2 regions of the Hydrogenophaga bisanensis genome follow, and region 2 is predicted to be linked to the other one. Evidence: predicted binding sites of a transcription regulator. Region 2 holds the regulator's gene; the other holds the start of a gene.
The links. The regulator FliA, encoded in region 2, starts transcription of late flagellar genes. The targets are predictions, from matches to a motif close to CTAAAGTTTNNNNNNNNNNNGCCGNTA.

Region 1: a site for FliA is predicted at 8,036-8,062, ahead of fliS (flagellar export chaperone FliS). Genes of this name have one in related genera too.

What each region holds. Positions count from the first base shown of each region.
Region 1 covers NZ_JBHTBX010000018.1:3,678-14,180, reverse strand. The annotation lists gene fliK (flagellar hook-length control protein FliK) at 30-1,400, opposite strand; gene fliJ (flagellar export protein FliJ) at 1,397-1,870, opposite strand; gene fliI (flagellar protein export ATPase FliI) at 1,867-3,345, opposite strand; gene ACFQNJ_RS18045 (FliH/SctL family protein) at 3,332-4,045, opposite strand; gene fliG (flagellar motor switch protein FliG) at 4,029-5,024, opposite strand; gene fliF (flagellar basal-body MS-ring/collar protein FliF) at 5,055-6,746, opposite strand; gene fliE (flagellar hook-basal body complex protein FliE) at 6,928-7,248, shown strand; gene ACFQNJ_RS18025 (flagellar protein FliT) at 7,261-7,566, opposite strand; gene fliS (flagellar export chaperone FliS) at 7,569-8,003, opposite strand; gene fliD (flagellar filament capping protein FliD) at 8,224-9,648, opposite strand; gene ACFQNJ_RS18010 (flagellin) at 9,774-10,503, opposite strand, start outside.
Region 2 covers NZ_JBHTBX010000005.1:289,765-300,267, forward strand. The annotation lists gene flgG (flagellar basal-body rod protein FlgG) at 1-364, opposite strand, end outside; gene flgF (flagellar basal-body rod protein FlgF) at 398-1,138, opposite strand; gene flgE (flagellar hook protein FlgE) at 1,180-2,388, opposite strand; gene ACFQNJ_RS09905 (flagellar hook assembly protein FlgD) at 2,434-3,096, opposite strand; gene flgC (flagellar basal body rod protein FlgC) at 3,113-3,517, opposite strand; gene flgB (flagellar basal body rod protein FlgB) at 3,538-3,939, opposite strand; gene flgA (flagellar basal body P-ring formation chaperone FlgA) at 4,233-4,994, shown strand; gene flgM (flagellar biosynthesis anti-sigma factor FlgM) at 5,100-5,450, shown strand; gene ACFQNJ_RS09930 (hypothetical protein) at 5,465-5,824, shown strand; gene ACFQNJ_RS09935 (RNA polymerase sigma factor FliA) at 5,908-6,627, opposite strand; gene ACFQNJ_RS09940 (hypothetical protein) at 6,635-7,432, opposite strand; gene flhF (flagellar biosynthesis protein FlhF) at 7,425-8,993, opposite strand; gene flhA (flagellar biosynthesis protein FlhA) at 8,990-10,503, opposite strand, start outside.

The sequences.
Region 1 (10,503 bases), on a different contig from region 2:
GCGTTCATGCACCGCGTTCGATCGTGCTTTCAGACAAACAGGTCCAGCGGTCGTCCGGGGTCGGCGAGTGGCCTCAGGCCCTGCGATCCAGACACAGACGTGTCCGTCGCCTCGCCGCCGCGTCGCAGCGGGGATGTCCGGCCCAGCTCCACGGTAGACGGGTTGCCCGGTTTTCCCTGTGGGTTGCCGGAACCCTGGCGACCACCCACCGAGACATCAATCAGGGACAGACCTTCCTGCTCCAGTCGACCGGAGAGCTCACGGCCACCGTCCTGCGAGAGTTGCTGGCGGGCGTTCTCGTCGTCGGTGCGGAACTCCACGTTCACCGAATCGCCGGCCAGCTGGAGTTGCACCTCGATCGATTCGCCAGACTCACCCGCGATGCTCAGCCGGGCCTGCTGCAGCTGCCCCGCGTGCCAGTGCTCGGCGGCCTCATCATCCAGCGCGGCCTGGGCGTCGGCGAAATGCTCCATGTCAGGGTCGCTTGCGTCGGACTTGCCGAGATCCGTCGGCCCCGATTCGCCCGGCATGGGCTGTCCTGGCTCGCCAAATTGGCCGGATCCCTGGGCTTGTGCGCCCCCGATCAGACCCGAGGTTCCCAGGCTGTCCAGATCACCCACCGACAAGGGGCTGGCGTCCTGGGACGACAGGCGCGCATCCAGTTGCACGGTGCTGCGCATGGGCAGGCCCCCGCTCCAGGTCATGGCTTCGCCCGATCGGCTGGCAAGGGTGACCGCGGCTTGGGCGCTCATCTCGGTCATGGCCCGGGTGGCGATGTGCGACGTGGCGGCATGGGCGCCGGCCGGCAGGCGGATCGTCTTGGTGGAGAGCATGTCCTGACGCTGCATCGACAGGCCTGGCGCTGGCCGGTTGGTGGCTGGTGGCTCTGCCGGCCTCAGGTCCGACGGGAGTGTCAGGCCATCCGGCAGCTCGCTGTCGGTGGTGGCCTGCATGCCCAGTTCGGCGATATCGATGTTGCCCGTGCTGTTGGCTCCTGGTTCCGGGCCGGAGATGCCTGCCCGATCCAGTCGGCGCTCCAGCGGATAGCGGGATGCCAGCATGGCTTGCACCGGGTCTGTGTCGGTCTGGCCCAGCCCGGTCGGGGCGAAAGCGGACGGTGTCACGGCGCCGGCGGATAACAAGGCAAGCTGCGGGTCCTCGGTAGGCACGCCGTCGGCCTGCAGTAGGTCGTCCTCCCCCGGTCCTGTCCCGGCATCAGGCGCCAAGGCTGCTCCGTCGCCCAGCATCATCAGCAGCATGGCGAACACGTCACCCTTGGGGGCCTGGCTGGCCCCTGCCTTGCCTGCCTTGTCACCTGAGGCGCCCGAAGACTTGCTGCTGGCGTGCGTGCCCGACGAGGCGCTCTGGCCTGTGCCGGACGAAACGGCTGTGGTGCTCATGGGCGTACTCCTTCGTTCTGCCGACGCAACTGCAGCAGATAGACATTGCGGGCCATTTCGTCCATGCTCTTCTGATCCTGTCGCTGCTGTCGCTGGTCGATTTCGTGCTGCTTGCGCTCGTGGTATTTGCGCAGACCGGCCAGGTCACGCTCGGCCTCGTGCAGCTGGGCCTGGGACTTGTCGATCTGTTCCTGTCGGCTGCTCAGCACGCTGCGCTGGAAGTCCATGGCATGTTCGATCTTGAACATGAACTGACGGTGGTGGTGCAGGAGGTTGGCATCCACGCCCTGCAGGCTGCGCGCGTGCCAGCGCTCCTGGGCCTCACGCGCGTAGTTGCTCAGCTGGTCCATCTGGTCCTGGGCCTGCTGCATCTCGCGCTGCAACTGGGCCAGCTGGGCCAGCGCGTTGTCTCGTCGCTGCAGGGCCAGCTCAACCACTTTTTCGATGGTGCGGATCTGGTTCATGCTCATGCGACACCTCCTTCACGGGCGGTCTGCTGGGGGCGAGCCTGTCGCCCCGGGTTGGGTCGGCGGCCGCGCTCGTCCTGCAAGGCCTGGTTCATCTGTTGCAGGCTCTGCTCATAGCTGGCGCTCTCGTGCATCCCTTGTTGCAGGAAGGCCTGCAGCGCAGGATACAGGCTGATGGCGCGATCGGTCTCCGGGTCGCTGCCGGCCACATAGGCCCCCAGCTGAATGAGGTCGCGCGTCTTCTGGTAGCGCGACCAATTGGCCCGGAAGTGCCGCGCCATTTCCAGATGCTCGGGGCTGGTGACGTTGTGCATCACGCGGGAAGCGGAGGCTTCGATGTCGATGGCGGGGTAGTGACCCGACTCGGCCAGCGAGCGGGAGAGCACGATGTGACCATCCAGAATGGCGCGGGCTGCATCAGCAATCGGGTCCTGCTGGTCGTCGCCTTCGGACAGCACGGTGTAGAAGGCGGTGATGGAGCCGTGGCCATTCAATCCGTTGCCGCTGCGCTCCACCAGCTGCGGCAGTTTGGCAAAGCAAGAGGGCGGGTAGCCTTTGGTGGCCGGGGGCTCGCCAATGGCCAGGGCGATCTCGCGCTGGGCCATGGCATAGCGGGTGAGCGAATCCATGAGCAGCAGTACATCCAGGCCATCGTCTCGGAAGCGCTCGGCAATCGCCGTGGCGTAGGCGGCGCCCTGCATGCGCAGCAGCGGTGGTGCGTCCGCCGGCGCCGCCACCACCACCGACCGCTTGCGTCCTTCTTCGCCCAGGATGTCCTCGATGAATTCCTTGACTTCCCGGCCGCGCTCGCCAATCAGTCCCACCACGATGACATCGGCTTTGGTGTAGCGGGCCATCATGCCCAGCAGCACACTCTTGCCCACGCCGGAGCCGGCAAACAGACCCAGACGCTGCCCCCGGCCGACCGTCAGCAGGCTGTTGATGGCGCGCACACCCGTGTCCAGCGGTTCCCGAACCGGGTCACGGTCCATCGCGTTCAGGGGCGCACGTTCCAGCGGCGCGATATCGACGTTGGCAATCGGTCCCTGGTGGTCCAGCGGGTTGCCGTGGGAATCGACCACCCGGCCCAGCAGACCGGCGCCCAGCGGCAGGCGCAGCACACCCCGGTCTCCGGGCATGGGCGGCTTGTTCACCTGACCCACCTTGGGAATGGGCCGGTACGGCGCCAGAGGCGTGACGCTGGCGCCGCTGGCCAGGCCATGGGTGTCCCCGGCCGGCATCAGGTAGGCCTTGTCGCCCGAGAAGCCGACCACCTCGGCCAGTACCGGTTCCTTGGGGCCGTTGGAAATCAGGCACTGCGATCCCACCGGCACTTTCAGGCCGACGGCTTCGAGCACCAGCCCCGCCAGACGGGTGAGCGTGCCGCTGACTTCCAGCGGCGTGTGCACCGTGGCGCAAACGCGCAGGTCATCCATGAAGCGTTCCCAGCGCGCGTCCTGAACGTCAGACATCGACATTCTCCGGATGCCAGGGCGTCTCCAGACCCAGGTTGCCCACGGCGCGCGTCCAGCGCTTCTCGATGGTGGCGTCCACGGTGGTGCTGGGCGATTCCACCACGCAGCCCCCGGGGCTGATGGACACGTCGCCCACCAGTTCCACCTTGTGCTGGCCCAGGGTCTCCTCAATGGAGCCTTGCAGCAGCACCAGATCATCGGGGTTCAGGCGCACCGTGGCCGGCAAGCCATCGTCCACCAGCTGGGCCAGGGCCTCGCTGATCACCGGCTTGAGGTGGGCGGTGGGGGTCTGTAATTCCTGCCGCAGCACCTGGCGGGCCAGGTCGCAGGCCAGTTCCAGGATCTGGCGGGAGATCTGTTCCTCGCTGCGTTGCAGCTGCTCACGCATACCGTGCATCAGCTGGGCCATGCGCATGCCGGTTTCCTCGGCCATCTTGCGGATGGTGGCCTCCAGCGCCTGGCGCATTTCCTGGGCGCCAGCGTCATGGCCGTGGGCGAAACCGTCGTTGTAGGCCTGCTGGCGCACTTCCTCCAGCCTGGCCTCATCGATCAGGTTCTCGGGCTCGGCCGGGACGGCGTCGATCTCGGGTGAAGGCAGGTCATCGCTGCCATCGACCGACGAAAAATGCCAGGCGGACACTCCCTCGATTTCCTCTCGCGGAATGAAGCGCGAATGGGTCTTCGGCTTAGATGAAGGCTTCATCGTCACCACCACCGATCACGATCTGGCCCTCGTCGGCCAGACGACGCACCACCTTGAGAATCTCCTTCTGCTGGGTCTCGATTTCCGACAGGCGCACCGGACCACGGGATTCCAGATCCTCGCGCAGCGCCTCGGCGGCGCGCGAGGACATGTTGTTGAGAATGAGATCCTTGAGCTCGTTGGACACCCCTTTGAGCGCAATGACCAGCACATCCGAGGAGACTTCCTTGAGCACCATCTGCACCGACTTGCCGTCGAGCTTGGTCAGATCCTCGAAGGTGAACATCTTGTCCATGATCTTCTGGGCCAGATCCGGATCGAACTCCCGAATCGATTCGAGCACCGAGCTCTCCACCTGGCTGCCCATCATGTTGATGATCTCGGCCGCCGTCTTCACGCCACCCATCGAGGTCTTGCGGATCTTGTCGCCGCCGGCCAGCACCTTGTAGAGAACCTCGTTGAGGTCTTTGAGCGCGGTCGGCTGGATGCCTTCCAGCGTGGCGATGCGCAGCACCACGTCGTTGCGCAGCCGGTCATTGAAGTTCTTGAGCACGCCAGCCGTCTGGTCGAACTCCAGATGCACGAGGATGGCCGCGATGATCTGCGGATGCTCGTTGCGCAGCAGTTCGGCGATGGACAAGGGGTCCATCCACTTCAGGCTCTCGATGCCGGAGACGTCGCCGCCCTGCAGGATGCGGTCAATCAGCAGGGCGGCCTTGTCATCGCCCAGCGCGCGCTTGAGCACTGCGCGAACATAGTTGTCGGTGTCTGACACCAGCAGCTTCTGGGAGGCTGCGGCTTCGGTGAACTTGTGCATCACCTCGCCCACGCGCTCGGTGGATACCGCGCGTGTGCGGGCTATGGTTTCGCCCAGCTTCTGCACCTCCTTGGGTGACAGATGCTTGAACACCTCGGCGGCCTCGGCTTCGCCCAGGGACATCAGAAAGATGGCGGCATCCTGAAGGCCTTGTTCTTCCATGGTGTGCTTCCTCCGTTCAGCGGGCGGCCGTCAGGCCGGCGCCTCGCCGTTGACCCAGGTCTTGACGATGTTGGCCACGGCGGCCGGGTTCTCCAGCGCGAGGCGGCGGGCCTCGGTCAGGCGTACCTCCTCCGGGCTCATGACATCGGTGCCGGTGCCAGACGGCATGGGCAGTCCTGGCCGCTCCGGCGCTTCGTTGATCAAGGCATTGAGTTGCTGGGGCTGGGGTTTGTCCAGCGCCGGGGCTGGCGAAGTCATCAGCTTGACCCCAGGGCGGATCAGACCCATGAGCACCAGCAGACCCGCGCCCACCATGGCCAGTGGCCAGGCCAGACTGCGGCCCATCTCCAGCACATCGGGCTGCTGCCACCACGGCGTCGGCTCGGCGTCGTCTTTCTTGGGCGCCGTGAAGGGGGCGTTGACCACGTTGACAGAGTCGCCGCGGGTCTGGTTGAACCCGATGGTCTCGCGCACCAGCGCCGTCATCTGCTCGATCTGCTCGGCCGGAATCGGGGCGGCCACTTCCTTGCCTGACTTGTCCTGCGTGCTGCGGTGGTTGACCACGACGGCGGCGCTCAGGCGGCGGATCTGCCCGACCGATTCGCGCACCACGCGCACCGTCTTGTCCACCTCGTAGTTGATGACCGACTCGCGGCGCATGTTGCCGGGCTTGTCGCTACCGGGCGCGTTCACGCCGGTTTGCTGGGCCTGCCCGTTGATGGGCGCCTGACCGGTGGCGGGCGGCTGGTTGGTTACCGCACCGGGCACACCTGCGGGTTGTGCCGTGGGTGGGGTGCCGTCCTCCACCATCTGCTGGCTGCGGATGGTGCCCGGTTCGCCACCCTGATTGGGGCGGTGCTGTTCACTGGTGGACTCGGCCAACGAGAAGTCCACATCGGCGCTGACCTGGGCCTTGACGTTGCCCGCACCCACCAGCGGCTCGATCATGTCGAGGATGCGGCGGGTGTACAGGGCCTCGATCTGCTGCACATACTGCAGCTTCTGCAGGTCCACACCGCTGCTCTGGCTGTCGGGGTTGGTCGACAGCAGGTTGCCGGCATCGTCAATCACGCTGACGGCCTTGGGGTTCATCTCCGGCACGCTGGAGGACACCAGGTGCACGATGCCCGCCACCTGCGCCTTGTCCAGTGTGCGGCCGGGGTGCAGGGTCAGCAGGATGGAGGCCGACGGTTTCTGCTGTTCGCGAAAGAAGCCGTTCTGGTTGGGCAGGGCCAGGTGCACCCGGGCCGACTGCACCGACGACAGCGACTGGATCGAGCGGGTCAGTTCCCCTTCCAGGCCGCGCTGGAAGGTCAGTCGCTCCTGGAACTGCGTCATGCCGAAGCGGTTGCTCTCCATCAGCTCGAAGCCGGTGACCGACCCCTTGGGCAGGCCTTGCGAGGCCAGGCGAAGGCGCACATCGTGCACGCGGTCGGCCGGCACCATGATGGCGCCGCCGCCCTCGGCGTGCTTGTAGGGCACGTTCATCTGCGTCAGCTGGGCGACGATGGCGCCGCCGTCCTTGTCACTGAGGCTGGTGTAGAGAATGCGCCAGTCGGGCTGGCGGCCCATGAAAAAGACGGACAGGGCAATGGCCAGCAGGGCCAGCACACCCAGACCCAGGCGGATCTTCTGGGTCTTGTCCAGGCGCGCCAGACCGGCACCCAGCGCATTGCGCGGGGCGGCGGGTTGCAGTTCCATGTCGGCGACGGCGTTGCTCATGGCGAGGGGCTCAGGTGCATTGGACAGGGCGGACTTCGCCCTCCTTGCAACCGATTATTCGGGGGCAGCCCCCCCGACATAGCCATGAAAAGCCCCCTCTTTGGCCCCTTATTTCACCGGCAGCGTGGCCATGCCACGCCTAGCATCGGGGGGACATCACTTTGGTGTGAAAGGATTTCCCATGGACCTGCGCATTTCATCCCTCAACAGCCAGGCCCTGCAGAAGGCGGGGCAGACCCAGTTCAAGCGGCCGGCCACCGGTGCGGCTCAAGGGGTCGGCTCGGGTTTTGCCGACAACTTCAAAACTGCCCTGAAATCGGTCAGTTCCGCCCAGAATGAAGCCTCGCGTCTGCAGACCGAGGTCCAGATGGGTAACCCGAAAGTCAGCCTGGAAGAAACCATGCTGGCCATGCAGAAGGCCCAGATCGGCTTCCAGGCCACCTTGCACGTGCGCAACCGCATGGTGCAGGCCTATACCGACATCATGAACATGTCGGTGTAACCACTTTTCTCCTCAGTGCATCGACTGGCCCTGGCGGTCCAGCAGCTGTTCCAGGTCATTGAGCCAGGGCTCGGCCAGGCAGCGGATCTCGGCATCGGTCTTGAGGATGCGCTGCATGATGCGGTTCTTCTCCTTGCGCTCCTCAAGGTCCAGCTCGTCGGTGCGTGAGCGGTGGCGCAGTTGGGCAATCAGCACGGCACAGGCACCTTCGAGTTTGACCACCTGGTCCCAGTCTTCGGCCTGGGCAGCTTCCAGCATCTTCAGGCTGGCGTTCTCGATGGCCCGGTAGTAGTCGAGCAGGGTGTGCGGCGCAGCCATGGTCAGGCTCCCAGGGCGGTAGCGGTGCGTGCGGTGGCAGCTTCGGCGCTCTTGATGCTTTTCCATGATTGTGCAATCGGTTCGATGAGTTGTCGGACTTCGTCCAGGGCGGCCACGTCGTTGCGCAGGTTGGCATATGTCAGGCGCACCACGCTGTAGCTATACAGGCCGTGCAGGTTGGCCGCGATCTCGCCACCCTCGGCCAGGTTAAGCCCCGCTTTCAGGCCTTCTTCCAGGATGCGCACGGCCTTGCCGATGGCCTCGCCTTTAGCGGCAATGTCCTGGCGCTCCAGCGCGCCCTGGGCGGTGTTGATGTTGCGCAGCAGCGCGTCAAACAGCAGACCCACCAGATCGTGCGGCGAGGCTGCATCCACGCTGGTGACCGCGGCAATGCGGCGATAGGCGGCGGCGGCTCTGGCGTTGACGGAGGTGAACATGGTGTCGATTCCTTGATCCTGATGCCTTTCTGTATCGGCACCCGCCGGGCCGACTGAAGCCTTTGACGCAGCGAATTGCAAGGATTTATTGGGCTTCATTTGGATAGCGACATGACACGGTTGAAGGGCGCGAAAAAAAGGCCTGTCGACTGAACCATGGGGTGTTGTCGCAGGCCTTGATAGGACCAAAGTCCTGAGGAAACAGGTTCAATTGAACAAATCAGCCACTGCTTTTGTTCCACAAGGTGATCTGCTGCGCAACGAAGGCGTTCAGGGAATTCAGTTGCCCCACCGAGGCGTCCATGGCGTTGTACTGGGCCAGGTAGCGCGCTTCAGCGCGCGTGGCTCGGTCATTGACCCGCTCCTGCTCCTTGTCGTTGCGTTTGAGCGCACTTTGCAACGAGCCAGTTCTTGTCGTCAAGCTGCCGTTCGCACTGACCAGTCCATCGGTGAACGCCTTGACCTTCAGGCCAAATCCCTGGTCGGTGCTGCCGCTGCCCCCACCGGCGGCGGTGAACAGGTTCTGCAGACCCTCCAGGTTCTTCATGGCGTCACTCAGCTTGGCGCTGTCAATCGTCAGTTTGCCGTCTTTCTGGGCTTGGATGCCTACGTCCAGCAAGCGGCTGAAGGGGCTGCTGGCGGTCACGGACCGCATCATGCCGCGCAAGGCATTTTGCAGACCCACCACCGTGCTGTCGCCTTGGAGCGTGCCTGCCACCTTGGTGGCCGCATCGTATTTGGTGGTGGTGTTGATCAGCTCATTGATGCTGTTGTAGGCATTGACGAAGGCCTCAATGTTCTTCTTGATGGCCGCCTCGTCGGTGCTGACCTTGATTTCCACGGGAGCCGTGGTTTCCTTGGTCAAGGTCAGCGTCATGCCGGGCAGATTGTCCGACAGGGTATTGCTGGCAGAACTGACCGCCACATTGTTGATGGTGGCCAGCGCGTTGATACCCGCCTGGCTCAGGCTCATGCCGGTGGCGGTGCCAGGGTCGTAAGCCAGACGGGAGAGCCCATTGGCATCGTTGGGGGTGCCGTCGTCGTCGGTCACCTGAATGCGAAAACCGCTGGTCTCGCCCGTGTCGTTGGAACGGATCAGCAGGCGCTCGCCCGTGCTGTCGCGCAGCACCGTGGCGCTGACGCCCGCCTCGGCATCGTTGATCTTGGCGGCAATATCGCTCAGGGTGTCGTCGGCCGCCACGGTCACGTTGACGGCGGCCGCACTTCCTGGCGCAAAAGTGCCGCTGGCCCAGCTCCCGATCTGGATGCTCAGTGTGCCACTGCCCATCGAGCTGTCCTTGGCGATGGCGGTGGACGCCGTGGACTGGGCTTTGGCCAGGCGTTGCACCTCGACGGAAAGGCTGGTGCGTGCGGCGGTGCCGCTGGCACTGACGGCAACTGCACTGCTGTCCGACGACGTGGCGGTGACGCCACTCCAACTGCTGGCCTTTGAAAGCTTGTCTGCGGCGTCACCCAAGGCCGTGGCCATGGACTTCAGGCTGCCGTAGACAGACACCTTGTTCTGCAGTGAGGTGGCCTGTGTCTGCAGGGCTTGCAGCGGGGCACGCTCCAGCGCCACCAGTTGGGACACGATGCTTTTGACATCGATGCCGCTGGCGATACCCGGGGAAGTGATGGTGGCCATGGCAAATAACTTTCAGCTGGATAGACACAAGGCACGACCACGTGGGTAGCCGCCATGCCTTGTGTGCATCCGCCGCAGTCGGGCGGATGGGCAGCCTGCCTGGTCAGACAGGCTGCCAGAGGCGGTCAGCGCAGCAGGCTGAGCACGCCCTGGGGCAGCTGGTTGGCCTGGGCCACCATCGCGGTACCCGCCTGCTGCAGGATCTGGGCGCGCGAGAGGTTGGCGGTTTCCTTGGCAAAGTCGGCGTCGACGATGCGACCGCGGGCTGCGGAGAGGTTCTCCGAACTGGTCTGCAGGTTCTGAATCACCGATCCGAAACGGTTCTGGATGGCACCCATGTCGGCTCGGGCCGAGTTGATCGTGGTCAGGGCCGCTTCCATGATCCCAATAGCACGCTGAGCACCAACAAAGTCTTCAATATCTACGTCGCTCACGTACACCTGAGTAGCAGCAGAGGCATCTGAAGTCGGTGCTGCTGCTGTATCTGAATAAGTAGTCGCACCTACTGTTCCAGCACTGACTACCAAATCTTTGTCTGCGATGAGAGATTCGAGCGTCACATCATCGCCACTCACACTGGCGTACACACCAGACTCACCACTCTTTGCGTTGATAGCTTGTGCAAGTGCTGCTGCTTGAGCATCAGCGTCTGCGGCAACTGCAACATCGTCTATCACAACGCCGTTGATGGTAAGGCCGGTAATGGCGGCTGCATTGTCGGTGGTCATTACTTCGTCTCCAGCGAAGTAGGACCCGCCGAGTTGGGCAGTCTGCGCATTCGTGACTGCATCGACGGTGATGAGCTGTCCTGCGTTGGCGCCGACCTGGAAGGCCTTGCCAGTAAAAGAGCCGTCC
Region 2 (10,503 bases):
CCTGCAGGCTGCCATCGCGCGTATAGCCGGTGGTGCCATCGGGCATGGTGACCTGCAGGAAGCCGGTGCCGTTGACAGCAATGTCCAGCTGGTTGCCGGACTGCTGGAGGCTACCCTGGGTGAACTGGCGGCTGGTGGCCACCGTGCGCACACCCAGGCCCAGTTGCAGGCCGGTGGGCAGCTGGTTCTGCTCGTCGGCAGCCGCCCCCACCTGGCGCAGGTTCTGGTACATCAGGTCCTCGAACACGGCGCTGGCGCGCTTGAAGCCGTTCGTGGACACGTTGGCCATGTTGTTGGAGATCACGTCCAGCTGCGTCTGCTGGGCCTGCATGCCGGTCTTGGAGATCCACAGGGAATTGATCATGGTATGCCTCGATCAGAAAATGGGGTGATGGCCTCAGCCGTTGAGGCTGAGCAGCTGGGCCGCACTGCGGTCGTTGGTTTCGCCGTTCTGCAGCATCTTCATCTGCACCTCGAACTGGCGGGCGGCGGCGATCATGCCGACCATGGCCTCGATGGGATTGACGTTGGAGCCTTCCAGTGCGCCGCTCTGCACACGCGCCTGGGCGTCGGCCTCCAGCGGCTGCCCGTCCTTGGGACGGAACAGGCCATCCTCGCTGCGCGCAATCGGTGTGTCCGCGCCGGGGGTGACGAGCTTGATGCGGCCCAGGTTCTGTGCGGCCGCTCCCCCAACCCGGGCGGAGACCGTGCCATCAGCCGCCACATCCACCTGCGCATTGGCAGGCACGGTGATGGGCGCACCACCATCGGTGAGCACCGGCAGGCCTTGCGGGCTGACCAGGGTACCGTCCGGGCTCACCTCAAAGGCGCCTGCGCGGGTGTAGGCCTCGGTGCCATCCAGGCCTTGCACCGTGAACCAGGCCCCACCCTTGGCGGCCACGTCCAGCGGACGCCCGGTAGGGTTGACCGGCCCCGGCGCGTCCAGGTGGCCAGCCGTGGCTTCCAGGGCAAACACCCGCGTGGTCGCGCCATCGCCGCGCACCGGCACCGCCCGGAACGTGGCCAGCTCGGCACGAAAGCCGGTGGTGGACACATTGGCCAGGTTGTGCGCCAGCAGCTGCTGACGGTGCTGCGCGGCGGTGGCACCGGTCATCGCGGTGTAGATCATGCGGTCCATGGCGGGCTCCCGGAAGTCCTTGGTTCAGCGCTTCGTCAGGATCAGCGCATGTTCAGCAGGGTGCTCATGATCTGATCCTGCGTCTTGATGGTCTGGGCGTTGGCCTGGTAAGCACGCTGCGCGGTCATCATGTTGACCAGTTCTGCGGTCAGGTCGACGTTGGAATCCTCGACGGCGCCGGCCTTGAGCATGCCCATGTTGCCCTCACCCGGTGCGCCAGGAATCGGGGCACCCGAGGCGAAGGTGGCGACCCAGCCATTGCCGCCGACAGGCGCCAGGCCTTGCGCATTGCGGAAGTTCACCAACTGGATCTGGCCAGCAGCCTGGGACTCGCCATTGCTGTACCGGGCCATGATGACGCCGTTGTCCTCGATCTGAAGGCTGGTGAGCTCACCGGGCGGGTAGCCGTCCTGGGTCAGGTTGGTGACCGAGAATGGGGATGCGAACTGGGTGATGTTTTCCAGATTTACAGTCACCGGGAAATCAGCACCATTGGCGGCGTTTAGAGAAAGAACGTCGAATTCCACTGGATCAGAGTTAGCCTCGTCAAAGGATCCATCAGGATTGAACGCGATGTTGAAATTCCCTAAGGGTTGAACAACGCCTGCTTCATCTGTCATCGTTGCGGTTATTTGCCATTGATTGTTAGCTTGCTTTTCGAACGCCATAGCAACCGGAATCGCCTTGCCCTGCTGGTCATACACCAGCACCGTGGTGCCATAAGTGCCTGCGGGTTCTGCCCCAGTCGCACGAGCGTCAAGGTTGAACTCAGCCGTGATCGTTTTCGTTTCATTCGCTGGAATTGGGCCGCCCGTCGGCAACGACAAGGCGATTGGATCAAACGCCGTCCGGTTGCCATCCACATCGGTGGGGTAGCCCATCAGCTGCCCACCCTGGTTGTTGAGAATGCGCCCATCCCGGTCCAGCTTGAACTGGCCGTCCCGGCTGTACTGCAGCGACCCGTCGGGCATGCTCATCGCAAAGAACCCGTTGCCGTTGATGGCCACATCCATGTCACGGCCGGTGATGGTCAGGTTGCCCTGCGTGAAGGCCTGGCTGACAGTGGCTATCGACACGCCAATGCCCTGGCTGATACCGCCCGAGGCACCCACCGAACTGGCATAGAGCTCGGCAAATTCGGCGCGGGACGACTTCATGCCCACGGTGTTGGCGTTGGCGATGTTGTGGCCGATCACGTCCAGGTTGCGACTGGCGGCGTTCAGGCCGGAGAGACCTTGCTGGAATGCCATGATGAATGTCCTTTCAGAAAAACTTGTCGGGGGATACGGCCAGGCTCACATGAAGGCCCGGACCTGGTCATAGGCGATGGATCGGCCATTGCTCAGCTGCAGGTTCATCGCGCCGTTGTTCATGCCCACCGACATGACGGGCAGGCGCGCCAGCGGCGTCGCCGTCACCTCGTCACCGCCGCTGGTGGCGCGCACCTTGAACTTGCCCACCTTGCTGACGTCGACAGAGCCGGCGTCCCATTCAAAGGCATGGGTGCCCGCCCCGCGCGCGCCCATGTCGATGGTGTCGATGAGCTCGCCGTTCTTGCCGACGATGTCCACAAACACCTGTTTGGCGTCGGAGGGCAGTTCCAGTGCACCCCGGCCCACGCTGCCATTGAACGAGAGGCTGTCGCCTTCGACCAGGGCATCGCGCCCGATCAACGAGGCGCCCTGCATGGTCTGCAGTGAAGAGAACTGGCCCGCCATGCCCTTGAGCGTCTCGTTGAGCTGCTGGATGCCACTGACCGTGTTGATCTGCGCCATCTGCGAGGTCATCTGGGCGTTGTCCATCGGGTTCAGCGGATCCTGACTGTTGATCTGGGCCACCAGCAACTTCAGGAAGCGGTCCTGCGCCGCCTCGGGGTCGCTGGCGTTGTTGGAGGTCTTGGCCGTGGTGCTGCCGACCGCGCTGCCAAGGGTCGAGGTGTCGATGGGGGATGCATACATGGCTTGACTCCCTGGATTACTGGCCCATCTGCAGCGTCTTGAGCAGCAGCGACTTGGCGGTGTTCATGACTTCGACGTTGTTCTGGTACGAACGCGAGGCGGAGATCATGTTGACCATCTCTTCCACCGGGTTGACGTTGGAATGGGTCACATAGCCCTCGGCGTCGGCCGAGGGGTGGTGTGGTGCGTGCACGCGGCGACCCGGCGCATCGCTTTCCTGGATGTCCTTGACCTTGACGCCTGCGCTGCCCTGCGACCCCATTGGCACCGACTGGAAGATGACGTGACGGGCCTTGTAGCTCTGGCCGTCCGGACCGGCCACCGCATCGGCGTTGGCCAGGTTGCTGGCGACCACGTTCAGCCGCTGGGACTGCGAGCTGATGGCACTGCCCGAAACCCCGAAGATGTTGAACATCGACATGCTGTTCTCCCTGACGGCCCTTACTGGCCGGTGATGGCGCTGAGCATGGTCTTGACATGCCCGTTGATGAAGCGCAGCGTGGACTCGTAGCGGATGCTGTTGTCCACGAAGTTGGCGCGCTCCCGGTCCAGATCGACCGAGTTGCCGTCCTGTGCCGGTTGGGTCTGCACGGTGTAGGCCATCTCGGCCTGCCGCGGATCGGCCGACCCCAGGCGCAGGTGCCGCGCATCGGTGAGCGCCACGGTGGACACGGAAGCGCCGCCCTGCACCGATTTGAGCGCCTGGGCAAAGTCGAAATCGCGGGCGACATAGCCGGGTGTGTCGGCGTTGGCAATGTTGCTGGCCAGGACTTGCTGTCGCTGCGCACGCAGCAGCAGGGCGTTGGCATGGAAATCCATCCTTGCCGTCATCTGCTTGAGCATGATCACCTCCAGTGCCCTGTGAAGGCCATCGATCCATCCACGACATGCGCACGGACTGGCCATGCGCAGAAGTATGGAAAAACTTGAGGGGAAGCAATGTCGGAAACAGGCCCGAGATTGGGCGCCATTTCCCGCCTTTGTATCGGCCGCTGCCGGCCTACAGTGAGAACCTGCAGGCAGTGTCCGCGCCCGGTGGTGCGGCATCGCCGACCGGCGGTTGAGTGGACCGCCCATCGGTTGATTCACGCGCGCCTGCGTGAGGTTTTGTCATGTCCAATGCGTCCCAGTCTTCCTTGAAGCGTCTCTTCCGGGTCTTCAGCCTGGCCCTGTTGCCCTTGATGGTCCATGTCCAGATCCAGGCACAGGCCGTGGTGCCCATGTCGGTCCAGACCGCGCCCAGCGCTTCGGTCGGCGGTGAAACCGAGCTCGAACAACTGGCCGGTCAATGGCTGCAGCCCACCATCGCCTCCGTGCTGGGCCAGGAAGCCAGCGGCGCGCTGCGCCCGGAACTGATCCTGGGGCGGCTCGACCCCCGGCTGAAGCTGGCGCCCTGCCAGCGCGTGGAGCCCTACATTCCGCCCGGTACCCGGCTGTGGGGTCGAAGCCGCATCGGCTTGCGTTGTCTGGAAGGCGTGGTACGCTGGAACGTGTTCCTGCCGGTGACCGTCCGGGCCTGGGGCCCTGCCTGGGTGCTGCGGCGCCCGGTGGCCGCCGGCGCGGTGCTGACTCAAGAAGATGCCGACATTGCCGAAATCGATTGGGCAGAGCAGCACGCCGCCGTGCTGGCCGACACCTCCAGGTGGGTGGGTCAACAGGCGGCGTACGCCCTGCCGGCCGGCCAGGCCCTGCGCCAGAACATGGTGCGTCCTGTGCCCGCATTCGGGCCCGGCGCCCAGGTGCGGGTGGCCAGCCAGGGGAATGGTTTCCGGGTCACGGTGGTCGGCGAGGCGCTGACTGCTGGTATCGAGGGGCAGTCGGTGAAGGTTCGTCTCAAGGGTGGCCGGGTGGTCACCGGAACGGTCAGAGAAGACCAGACCGTGGAAGTCCGGCTTTGAGATTTGACCGGACAATGAAGAAAACCCCGAAATAAGGCTAAAGTTACCCGCTAACCTGTCGATAGTCTTTCCACAAGGCCCCGTCTGCGGGGCTTGGAGAGTGAAATGAAAGTCGAATCATCACCGGATTCCTATATTGGTTCCGTGGCGGGCGGCCCCCAGAAGGCCGCCGAGCAACGACCGACCACTGGCGCTGAAGCGGCAGCGGCAGGCGTCGCTGCGCCCCGTGCCCAACCGGCTGGCGTGCAGGTCACGCTGTCGTCAGCCACCCGGGAAGTGTCGGCCGCAGGATCTGCGGGCAGCGAGGTCTTCAACGCCGAGAAGGTGGAGGCCATGAAGCTGGCCATCGCCAACGGCACCTTCCAGGTCAATGCCGAAGCCATCGCCGACAAGATGCTGTCCAACGCCGCCGAGATGCTGGGCGCTGTGGGTGGCAGTGGTGCGGCCAAGGCCTGAACGCCTCATTCGTCATGAACACCACCGATCACGCACACCCCTGGATCCAGACGCTGAATGCGTCGCTGGATGAACTGGAGGGCGAGCTGCTCAAAAGTAACGCCATGGGCGTTGAAATGGCCAGCGCGCGCGTGCAGTCGGTCCTGCAGCAGGCCCCCAGGACGGCGGAAATCAACCGCCCGGGCAGTTTGCTGCGCCCCCAGATGGAAGCGGCGGCCCAGCGTTTCGGCCGCCTGCGCCAGGCCGTGATCCAGTCCGCCGCACGCAGCCAGCGAGAGGTCGAGAGCCTGTTGCCACAGACGGCCGACGCGGTCACATATGGCAGCAGCCGTGGATCCTCGGGCGCCGGCCGCGCCTATCACCTGTCAGCCTGAAGAAACTCACTCTTCATGCAAAAAGCCGGCTATTGCCGGCTTTTTCGTTGTCAGGGCAGACATTTGCCGCCCAATAACAACAATCAGTGGTCGCGCAACTTGGCCCTCAGGCGGGCGATCGACTGGCTGTGCAGCTGGCAGATGCGGGATTCGGTCACGCCCAGCACCGCCGCAATTTCCTTGAGGTTCATATCATGCTCGTAGTACATGGACATGATCTGCTGCTCACGCTCGGGCAGGTTCTTGATGGCCTCCACCAATGCCATGCGCATGCGCTGGTCCTGCAACAGGGATGACGGATCGGGCTCGGCAGCGCCGCCCATATGGCGGTCCAGGAATCCGTCGTCGTCATCACCGTGACCGCTGATGTCCTCCAGGTACACCAGCTGCGTGCCGCGCACCTTGGCCAGCAGGTGCTGGTAATCGGCCAGGCTCATGCCCAGTTCGGCAGCGATTTCCGACTCCATGGGCGCCCGGTGCAGCTTCTGCTGCAGCTTGTGCACGGCCTGCTCGATTTCCTTCTGGCTCTTGCGCGAACCGCGGCTCATCCAGTCGCCGTCGCGCAATTCGTCGATCATTGCCCCACGGATGCGCTGGCTGGCAAAGGTCTCGAACTGGACACCCTGAGAGGGCTCATAGCGGGCGATCGCCTCGGTCAGTCCGATCATGCCGACCTGGATCAGGTCGTCCAGCTCCACGCTGGGCGGCAGCTTGGCGATCATGTGATGGGCCAGGCGCCGGACCAGCGGCGTGTACTTGCGCAGCTGCTCTTCGCGGTTGAGCGTGCCTTTGGCGGTGTACAGCATGGTCTCAGCTCCAGTAGGTACCAACCTCTGCGTGGGTGATGTTGCCAATGTTGCCAGAGTCATGCAAGTTGTCCATGTCATAGCTCAAGGTCCGGGTGATGGCGCCTTCGCAGGCCAGCTCCCCCCAACGGCGCACGGGCCAGATTTCGGCCCGGACACCCAGATGGCGCCCGGCGCAGTCGGCCACCGACCGCACCACCTGGTTGACGGTGCTGGCCTGGGCCGACAACTGCGCATCGGCCAGCGGCGCCAGCACCGGGCGCAGCCCGGACTGATGCAAGTGCTTGAAGGCCGCGTAGGCATCGATGCCGGCCTGGGGGTGGGCCAGCACCGGGACCATCACCGGGTTGTCGATGCCACCCAGCAGACTGGCAATGTCCTGGGCCGACGCGAACAGCAAAACCACTGTCTGTCGTCCGAATGGCGACAGCAGGCGGGAGACGGCCACCCGCGCCCCACCGGCTCGGGCCGTGACCTGCAGGGAGCGCACCCCTTGGGCGGCGGGCATCACCAGCCAATCGCCTTGGACGGGCCTCTCGATTCGGGCCATGCTGGAGCTCGACAGCGCATGAATCAACCCCAGGGGGCGTCCCGCGCTGCGATGACCTTCAGGCCCTTCGCTGGCGCTCGCGTCCAGAATGACGGGTGTGTAGCCCATGCTGTCCAGCTGCGAGGCCAGTTGGTAGAGCATGTCATAGGCACGGGCAGGCTGAGCAGGGCTGACCACCGGCACCAGCGAGGCCGAGTCGTACAGCGGTCCCGCGTTCAAACCAGCGGCCTGATGGGCATGGCGCTCAAACATGGGCACCTCCCAGATCGATGCCACGGGCGCTGGACTGGCCGAAATACAGGCCCATGTCGGCCTGCACCGGGTCATACGACGACTTGCCGCGTGTGCCCATGGACACACGCACCAGGCTGGCGGCATCGGGGTTCTGCCAGTCCTCGGGCACGCGCTGGCCGTTGGCCACACCGCGCAGCACCACCTGGTGGCGGATCAGCGCGTCCAGCGCCGGGCCCAGCTTGACGGCTTCGTCCACCTTGGACAGCACCACACCGTGCAGGGTGCTGGCCTTGAACGCGGTGAGCACTTCATCGATGGTGTCGCCGTGGGAGCTGGCGTTGAGCACCAGGGTTTTCTTGACCTGGGGCATCTCCAGCATGTCGAGCATGTCCTGGATGCGCTGGTCGCGCTGACCCAGCCCGGCGGTGTCGATGATGACCATGCGCTTGTTGGCCAGCAGGGCCAGCAGATCCTTGAGTGCCGCGCGGTCGTGGGCCAGGTGGGCCACCACACCGAGCATGCGGCCGTAGGCGCGCAGCTGCTCGTAGCCCGAGACGCGGTAGGTGTCCAGGGTGATCAGGCCGACACTGGCGGTGCCATGGGTGCGAACGCACTGGGCGGCGAGTTTGGCGGCGGTGGTGGTCTTGCCCACACCGGTGGCGCCCACCAGGGCAATCACACCACCCTCTTCCGCCAGGCCAGCGCCCGCCGGCGAGGTGCGCAGGTTGCGCGAGAGCACATCCATGATCCAGCGCATGGCGTCCGATGCGGCCACATTTTCCGGCAGGCGCTCCAGCACAGCGCGCGACATGGCGGGCGAATACCCTGCACGGATCAGCTTGAGCATCAGGCTGGACTGCACCGGATTTTGCTTGGAGGAGCCCAGCCACGCCAGGGTGTTGAAACGCTCTTCGATCATGTCTTTGAGTGCAGCCAGCTCGACGGCCACGCGCTGCTCGCCCTGTCCCGATGCAGTCGCGGGGGCGGCGGAAGGCATGGAGTCGTCCCATTCCGGGCGCACCACGGGGCGGGTGCGGATGGGCTGGGGCATCTGCAGGGCGGCCGGGATGGAGAAGGCCGGTTCATTGAAGCGCTGCACCGGCACCTGCACCGAGGGCTGCACCGGCTCGGCGCGCGGCATCGTACGTGGCATCTCGGGTTCGGGTGTGGCCGCACGCACCGGCACGTCGGCCTCCTGCTGCATCGATTCACGGCGCTTGCGCAGCATGCGCTCGCGCACATAGTCCTGGAACGACAGCGTGCTCATGGCCATGGTCTGGGTGTCGCCATCGACCGTGTCGCTGACCGATGCCCGCGGCAGCGGATCGCGCTCGGCCAGGGCCGGCTTGCGGGGAGGCTTGGGTGCGTCGCGCTCGCTGGCGCGGGCAGCCAGCTTGCCCTGGGTCTGCGGCTGCGCCTGGGGCACCAGGTTGGCCAGGTTCTCTTCCGAGGTGGCCATCACCTCGAAGCCGTCATCGGTCTGCCGGGTGGACAGGATCACGGCGGCATCGCCGAACTGCTTGCGCGCCTTGGTCAATGCCTCGCGCGAGGTCGGGGCGGTGAAACGCTGGATATTCATGCTGCAATCTCCCCAAGAATCGGGCCGATACGGATGAGGTGGGTGTCAGGAATTTCGCTGTGCGCCAGCACCTGCAGGCGCGGCGCGGCACGGCGCAGCAGGCGCGCCATGGCGGTACGGATGGGATCGGGCACCAGCAGACAGGCGGGCACGCCCTTTTCTTCCTGCTGGTTGGCCACATCGGTGGCGGACTTGCTGAGCATTTCGGCCACGCCAGGGTCCAGGGCCGTGCCGTTGACACCGCCCAGGGCCTGCATCAGCAGACGCTCCAGGCCAGGTTCGATGGCGATGACTTCCAGCTCCTTGACCGGGCCATAGATCTGCTGGACGATGGCCGGGGCCAGCGAAATGCGCACGCGGCGGGCCAGTTCGGCCGGGTCGGTGACGGCACCGGCGTTTTCGGCCAGCGATTCGATGATGGAACGGATGTCGCGCACGTGCACCCCCTCTTCCAGCAACAGCTGGAGGACTTTCTGGAAGGTGGCAACGGGGACCATTTTCGGCACGACTTCTTCGATCAGTTTGGGGGCCAGGCGGGTCACGTGTTCGACCAGGTCCTGGGTCTCCGTCCGGCTCAGCAACTTGGCGGCCTGGACTTGCATCAAGTGTGAAAGATGCGTGGCCAGCACAGTCTCGGAATCAACCACGGTGAAACCGGCCATTTGCGCGTTTTCCTTCTGGCGTTCGTCGATCCAGTGCGCAGGCAGGCCGAACGCCGGGTCGGTCGTGGGCGTGCCGATCAGCGGCAGGTTGACGCCACCCGGGTTGATGGCCAGGTACATGCCGGGGAAAACCTCGCCCTCGCCCACCACGACGCCGCGCAGGGTGATGCGGTAGGCGCTGGGCTTGAGCTCCAGGTTGTCGCGCACATGCACGGCCGGCGGCAGGAAACCCACTTCCTGCGCGAACTTCTTGCGCACACCCTTGATGCGGGTCAGCAGGTCGCCCTGGCGCTCCTTGTCGACCATGGCGATCAGGCGGTACCCCAGCTCCAGACCCAGCAGGTCCACCGGCTGCAGGTCGTCCCAGGTGGCCTCGCCGTCCGGATTGACCTTGGGTGCCTCGGCCTCCACCGGCTTGGGCCGCTGCTCTTCCTTGTAGCGCCACCAGGCCAAGGTGCCGAAGATGGCTGCAAACACGAGGAACACCGCATGCGGCATTCCCGGGATCACACCCAGCAGGAACAGCACCGACGCGGTGATGGCCAGCACGCGCGAGGAAAAGAACATCTGCTGCACCATCTGGCCACCCAGGTCGGCGTCTTTGCCCACCCGCGAGACCACCATGGCGGCCGCCACCGAGATCAGCAACGCGGGAATCTGGGCCACCAGGGCATCACCGACGGCCAGCAGGATGTAGCTGTCGGCGGCTTCGCCGGCGCCCAGCCCGTGCTGGACCATGCCGATGATCAGGCCACCGATGATGTTGATGAACAGGATCAGGATGCCGGCGATGGCGTCGCCACGAACGAACTTGGAGGCACCATCCATCGACCCGAAGAACTCGGCCT